DNA from 2 places in the Streptomyces sp. NPDC002054 genome. Region 2 is predicted to be linked to the other one. Evidence: riboswitches for the same ligand, from Rfam matches in the RefSeq annotation. Region 2 holds a riboswitch; the other holds the start of a gene.
The links. Region 2 has a riboswitch for cyclic di-AMP ahead of ABT123_RS18205 (M23 family metallopeptidase). Riboswitches for the same ligand answer to the same signal wherever they lie in the genome.
Positions count from the first base shown of each region.

Region 1 (3,203 bases), on a different contig from region 2:
GCCGGGCCGCCATGCAGCTGTCCAAGGAGCTCTTCCCGGCCGCGCTGCGGATGTCCCGGCCGCGCCAGGGCACCGCGGAGACCGTCGCCCGGATCGACTCCGCGGCCGTACGCGCCTTCTACGAGGCCCACGTACGCCCGGCAGCCGCCACCGCGGTGATCGTCGGCGACTACGCCGGCACGGACCTGAACGCCGTTCTGGCGGACACCCTGGGCGCCTGGACCGGCGGCAGCGCGGCGCGGCGTCCGGCCACCGCGGTGACCGCCGACGACACAGGCCGGGTGGTCATCGTGGACCGGCCCGGTGCGGTCCAGACCCAGCTGCTGATCGGCCGGATCGGTCCGGACCGGCACGACCGCGTCTGGGTGCCGCAGGTGCTCGGCACGTACTGCCTGGGCGGCACCCTCACCTCCCGCCTGGACCGGGTGCTGCGCGAGGAGAAGGGCTACACCTACGGCGTCCGCTCCTTCGGGCAGGTGCTGCGCTCCACCGCCCCGACGGCTCCGGAAGGTGCCACCGGCGCGTCCATGCTCGCCATCAGCGGCTCGGTGGACACCCCGAACACCGGTCCGGCGCTGGAAGACCTCTGGAAGGTGCTGCGGACGCTGGCGGAGGGCGGCCTGACCGATGCCGAACGGGACGTGGCGGTTCAGAACTTGGTGGGCGTGGCCCCGCTGAAGTTCGAGATGGCCGCCTCCGTCGCGGGCACCCTCGCCGACCAGGTCGAGCAGCAGCTCCCGGACGACTTCCAGGCGGAGTTCTACGCGCGGATGGCCGAAACCGGCACGGTGGAGGCGACTTCGGCGGTGGTCAGCGCCTTCCCGGTGGACCGTCTGGTCACCGTCCTGGTGGGCGACGCGGCACAGATCGAGGCCCCGGTGCGGGCGCTCGGCATCGGTGAGGTCACCGTGGTCGCCAACTGACCGTACGGTCGTCAACTGGCCTCCGGACGGCGTCCGGAGGTACGGGTTCCGGCATGGGGTCTGGCACGGGGTCTTGGTGGTTCATCCGCCAAGACCCCTTTTGCTCGCCTAATGTCCGATTAAGTGGAGTGGTTCCCCGTATGCCGTGTGGCGTACGCAACAAAAAGGCGCGTCTGTTTGGCGATTGACTGATGATCCGCCTAGCGTCGGTCCCGCTGCCCGTCAGCTGTAACCGCCGCACCCGCGGCACCGGGCAGCAATCGCCGAGTCCCCGTCAGGCGCGAGCCTGGGGAGCCGGGGACCCACATCAGTCCCTGGGGTGAATCGGTCCGCCTCGCCAGAGGGGGGCCGTAGGAGACCTTCCTGCTCCGAACCCGTCAGCTAACCCGGTAGGCGAGAGGGAAGGAAAGGATCAGCCCCTTCATGGCGTTCGGCAGTCGTGCCGCCGGTTCCGGCAAGCACCGTGGTTCCAGCCGTCTGAGCAAGAAGACCGCCGGCATAGCCGGGATCGCAGCCCTCGCCACCACCGGTGTCGTCGGCTCCTTCGCAGCTCCGGCCTTCGCCGCGGACAACGATCACGCGAATCTCGACACCGGTCTCAACGCCGTCGTGGTCGGCGACGACCTGGCCGGCGACATCGAGACCCAGGCCGCGGCCCAGCAGCACGCCGCCGACGCTGCCGCCGCCAAGGCGCAGGCCGAGGCCGAGGCGCAGCAGCGGGCCGCCGAGGCGAAGCGTCTGGCCGAGGCGAAGGCGAAGGCCGAGCGCGAAGCCAAGGAGCGCGCCGAGCGCGAGGCCGAGCGCAAGCGGCTGAACACCTTCGTCTCCCCGCTGGGCGACTCGTACGTCTCCACCCAGTACAAGGCCGGCGGCGGCATGTGGTCCTCCGGCAGCCACACCGGCATCGACTTCCACGCGGACTCCGGCACCGTGGTCCGCTCGGTGGGTCTCGGCACGGTCGTCGAGGCCGGCTGGGGCGGCGCGTACGGCAACAACGTCGTCATCAAGCACGCCGACGGCACCTACACCCAGTACGGCCACCTCCTCTCCCTGAGCGTCTCCAAGGGACAGCAGGTCACCCCGGGCCAGCAGATCGGCCTGTCCGGGTCCACCGGCAACTCCAGCGGCCCGCACCTGCACTTCGAGGCCCGGACCGGCGCGGACTACGGCTCGGACATCAACCCGATCACCTACCTGCGCAGTCACGGCGTCAGCATCTGACTCTGGTCTGACTCAGGCCCGCAGCACCCGCAGCATCGAAGAAGACCCCCGGCTCACCGAGCCCGGGGGTTTTCTTCTTTTGTTTTCCGTCTCCGCTCGGAAATAATCGTGTGCTGCAATAGAGTCGGGACAATGACACCAGCATTAAGCGGAGGTCCGGTCTTGCGTATTCCTGCGCACGCGGTGTGTACGGCAATCCGCGACGATATCGTCACCGGAGTCTTCGAGCCCGGGAGCAGACTCACCGAGGAACTTCTGGCCCGCCGGTACGGGGTCTCCCGGGTCCCGGTGCGCGAGGCGCTGCGCACGCTGGAGTCCGAGGGCTTCGTCACCACCCGGCGGCACGCGGGCGCCTGCGTGGCCGAGCCGACCGAGCAGGAGGCGGCCGACCTGCTGGAGCTCCGGATGCTGCTGGAGCCGCTGGCCGCCGCGCGGGCGGCCCGGCGCCGCACGGACGCGCACCTCAAGGTGCTCCGCGGCCTGGTCCGGCTGGGCCGGGAGCGGGCCCGGCAGGGCCAGGGCGAGGATCTGCGGGCCCTGGGAGGCTGGTTCCACGAGACCCTGGCCCAGGCCTCCGGCAGCCCCGGGCTGATCGCCCTGCTCACCCAGCTCCGGCACAAGGTGGCCTGGATGTACGCGGTGCAGGTGCCCGCCCAGCCGGTGGAGTCCTGGGCCGAGCACGGGGCGATCGTGGACGCGGTGGCCCGCGGCGACGCGGAACGGGCCCGGGCGCTGACCGCGGCGCATGCGGAGCGGGCCGCCGAGGCGCACCGGATGAGGGGGCGGAGGTCGGGCGCCGGACCGGTGAGGACTTCGCAACCTGCCGTAAACATGTCGAGCGGCCGGCATTAACAGAAGCCGTATACAAAGAGCGGGTGTATTACCGCCCGGGTGTGAGCCGGGTGTGAATTCGGCATCGGCCGGAATTCCCCGTTGCCCGTAATCCGGAATTGCGGAAGCGGGGAAAACGATCGGAGCCGCGGCCCCCGTCCTCCGGGGCCGCGGCTCCGCCACGTGTGCACGACTCGGGACGAACCCGAAGGGTCAGACCGTCTCGGG
Region 1 covers NZ_JBEOXT010000003.1:116,574-119,776, forward strand. The annotation lists gene ABT123_RS03720 (M16 family metallopeptidase) at 1-923, shown strand, start outside; cyclic di-AMP (ydaO/yuaA leader) riboswitch at 1,175-1,334, shown strand; gene ABT123_RS03725 (M23 family metallopeptidase) at 1,347-2,144, shown strand; gene ABT123_RS03730 (GntR family transcriptional regulator) at 2,307-2,996, shown strand; gene ABT123_RS03735 (HPr family phosphocarrier protein) at 3,189-3,203, opposite strand, start outside.
Region 1: another riboswitch for cyclic di-AMP. It lies ahead of ABT123_RS03725 (M23 family metallopeptidase); the one in region 2 lies ahead of ABT123_RS18205 (M23 family metallopeptidase).

Region 2 (3,203 bases):
TGTCGGTGCTGGAGCAGGAGGACCTGGTGGCCCGCGCCCGGGCGATGGGGGACCTGCTGCGCGGGCGGCTGGCCGCCCTGGTGGACGAGTACGAGCTGCTGCACGAGGTGCGGGGGCGCGGGCTGATGATCGGCATCGAGTTCGGCCGGCCGTCCTCGCTGGGCCTGCGCAGCCGGTGGACCATGCTGCAGGCGGCCCGCAAGGGCCTGTTCGCGCAGATGGTGGTGGTGCCGCTGCTGCAGCGGCACCGGATCCTCACGCAGGTCTCCGGGGACCACCTGGAGGTGATCAAGCTGATCCCGCCGCTGGTCGTGGACGAGCAGGACGTGGACCGGTTCGTGACCGCCTTCCGGGCGGTCATGGACGAGGCGCACGGCGGCGGCGGCCTGATGTGGGACTTCGGCCGGACCCTGGTGAAGCAGGCCGTCGCCAACCGCTGACGGCCTGCTTCGGGCACGGCTGGTTTCGGCTAGTCGAGGAGTCGTTCGCGCAGGCGGTCGAGGGTCTCGGGGCTGAGCCCGAGGCCCTCGGCCAGGTACGCCGGGACGCTGCCCCAGGTCTCCCCGATGGTGTCGAAGGCCGCCTCCAGGTACTCGGCGCGGGCGTCGAACAGCGGGGCGAGCAGGGCCATCACCTCGGGGGAGCGGGCTTCCGCGGAGTCGCTGCTGCGGCGGACCCGGTAGCGGCGGTGCGGCGCGTTGGACTCCAGGTAGTCCGCCAGGATCGCCTCCCGCTCCACACCGAGCGCGAGCAGGGTGACGGCGATGGAGAGCCCGGCGCGGTCCTTGCCGGCGGCGCAGTGCATCAGGGCCGGCACGCTGTCCTCGGCCAGGGCGTGCACCACCCGGCTGTGCTCGGCGGTGCGGGTCCGGATGATCTCCCGGTAGGACCGGGTCATCCGGGCCGCCGCCCGGCCCTCGCCCAGCAGTCCTCGGAGCTGCTCGAGGTCGCCGTCGCGGACCATCTTCCAGAACTCCTTGCCGTCCGCCGGGTCGGAGAGAGGAATGCCGACATTCCGGACACCCGGCAGGGTGACGTCGGGTCCCTCCAAGGCGTGGTCGGCGGAGTTCCGGAAGTCGAAGATGGTGTGCAGTCCGAGCGAGGCGAGAAACTCTGCGTCGGTTTCGGTGGCATGTGCGAGATGTCCGCTTCGGAACAGAACTCCCGATCTGACCTGTCGCCCATCCGAGGTCGACAAACCGCCCACATCACGGAAGTTGCGCACTCCGGACAGTTCGGGCTCAGTGGACGAATGGTGGGGTATCTGTTGCGTCACGGGAACTCCTCCGCGTCGGTGATGCCTCGTGAGCAGGATCATACGGTGACGTTGAGTGGCGGCTCGGCGTGGCCGAATTGCCTTGCCCGAACGGGTGTTGCCGGTCCGGAATGGACAGAGGGTGACGGGAATTCCGGTGATCCATCACTTTCATGATTCCTACCGCAAATTCATGGCTTGTTCTGTGCGCCCGAATTGGAATACGGTCACGACCGATCCGGGTGGAACGCCGAATCCTGCCGCCTCCCGGAAAACCGCACCCGACCATTCACGTGCGCGGCAGGAGCGGGGGAACCAGGTAAGCCGCTGTTCCGGATCTTTGTGCCGGGACGGCTCGGGGTGAAGCCGTACACCCGATGTACATGTGATGTGCATCGGATGTACTGCCGGACATCTCCAGTCCGAACCCGACAGCTCACCTCGCAGGCGACGGAGAGGAATTCGCCATGCCTGCAAAGGGTAAGCACCGCCGTCCCAAGTCCAGCCCGATAGCCCGCGGTTTCGTCGCGGCCGGCACCGGCGGTGCGGCCCTCGCGCTCCCGCTGCTGGGTGCCACCGGCGCGAACGCCGCCGAACTCCCCGTCACCCAGGCCCCCACCGCGCTGGCGGCCCAGAGCGCCGCCCGGGTCGCCGTCCAGACGCAGATCCAGTCCCTGGCCGTGCCGGCCGCCGCCCCCAAGGCGGTCCAGCTTCCCTCCGTCTACACCGTGGTCTCCGGCGACTGCCTCTCGGACATCGCCCAGGACCGGCAGGTCGGCGGCGGCTGGAAGCAGCTGTACGACAACAACCGCGAGGCGGTCGGTTCCGACCCGTCGATGATCCACCCGGGCCTGAAGCTGAAGGTCGGCGCCCCGGGCCAGGGCCAGGGTGCGGCCCAGGCCGCCGCCGAGGCTCCCGCCGACGCCCAGGCCGCGCAGGAGCAGCCTGCCGAGGCCGCGCCGGCCCCCGAGCAGCCTGCCGAGGTCGCCCCCGCCCCCGAGCAGGCAGCCCCCGCCCCCGAGCAGGCGGCCCCGGCCCAGGAGCAGGCGGCCCCGGCCCCGGCGCCCGAGCAGGAGCCCGCCCCGGCCGGGAACTCTGCCGCTGACACGAAGTCCTCCGGTGCGGCCACCGCCGGCGGCTTCGTCGCCCCGGTCACCGCCCGCGTCTCCACCCCGTACAAGGCCAGCGGGGCCATGTGGTCCAGCGGCATGCACTCCGGCGTGGACTTCGCCGCGACGGCCGGCACCAGCGTGAAGGCGGTCGGCGCCGGCACCGTGGTCTCGGCCGGCTGGGCCGGTTCGTACGGCAACGAGGTCATCATCAAGCACGCCGACGGCCACTACTCGCAGTACGGCCACATGTCGCAGCTCTCGGTCTCGGTCGGCCAGAGCGTCACCGCCGGCCAGCAGGTGGGCCTCGTCGGCTCCACCGGCAACTCCACCGGCCCGCACCTGCACTTCGAGATCCGCACCGGGAAGAACTACGGCTCGGACATCAACCCGCTGAGCTACCTCCGCTCGAAGGGTGTGAGCGTCTGACGGACTGAAGTCCGCCAGTAGGCCGGGGCCGGGAATCCGAGGGGGATTCCCGGCCCCGGCGGTATTCCTCGCGGGCGGGTGGCAAAGATCACGGTCCGTCAACCCCTGGCTACGGTCGCGTAGGTCACAGGTGTCGGGGAAAGATAAGCCGACGTGGCAGGCGACGACGATACGACGAACTCGACATTCCAGACCATTGGCTCATACGCGGCGATCGGTGACAGCTTTACCGAAGGTGTGGGGGACCCGGGACCGGGGGACACCTTCGTCGGCTGGGCCGACCGGCTGGCCGTCCTGCTGGCCGACCGCCGCGAGGAGCACGACTTCCGGTACGCCAACCTCGCCGTGCGGGGGCGGCTGCTCGACCAGATCGTGGCCGAGCAGGTACCGCGGGCCAAGGAGCTCGCACC
Region 2 covers NZ_JBEOXT010000017.1:136,810-140,012, reverse strand. The annotation lists gene ABT123_RS18215 (aspartate aminotransferase family protein) at 1-440, shown strand, start outside; gene ABT123_RS18210 (tyrosine-protein phosphatase) at 470-1,276, opposite strand; cyclic di-AMP (ydaO/yuaA leader) riboswitch at 1,528-1,720, shown strand; gene ABT123_RS18205 (M23 family metallopeptidase) at 1,723-2,793, shown strand; gene ABT123_RS18200 (SGNH/GDSL hydrolase family protein) at 2,947-3,203, shown strand, end outside.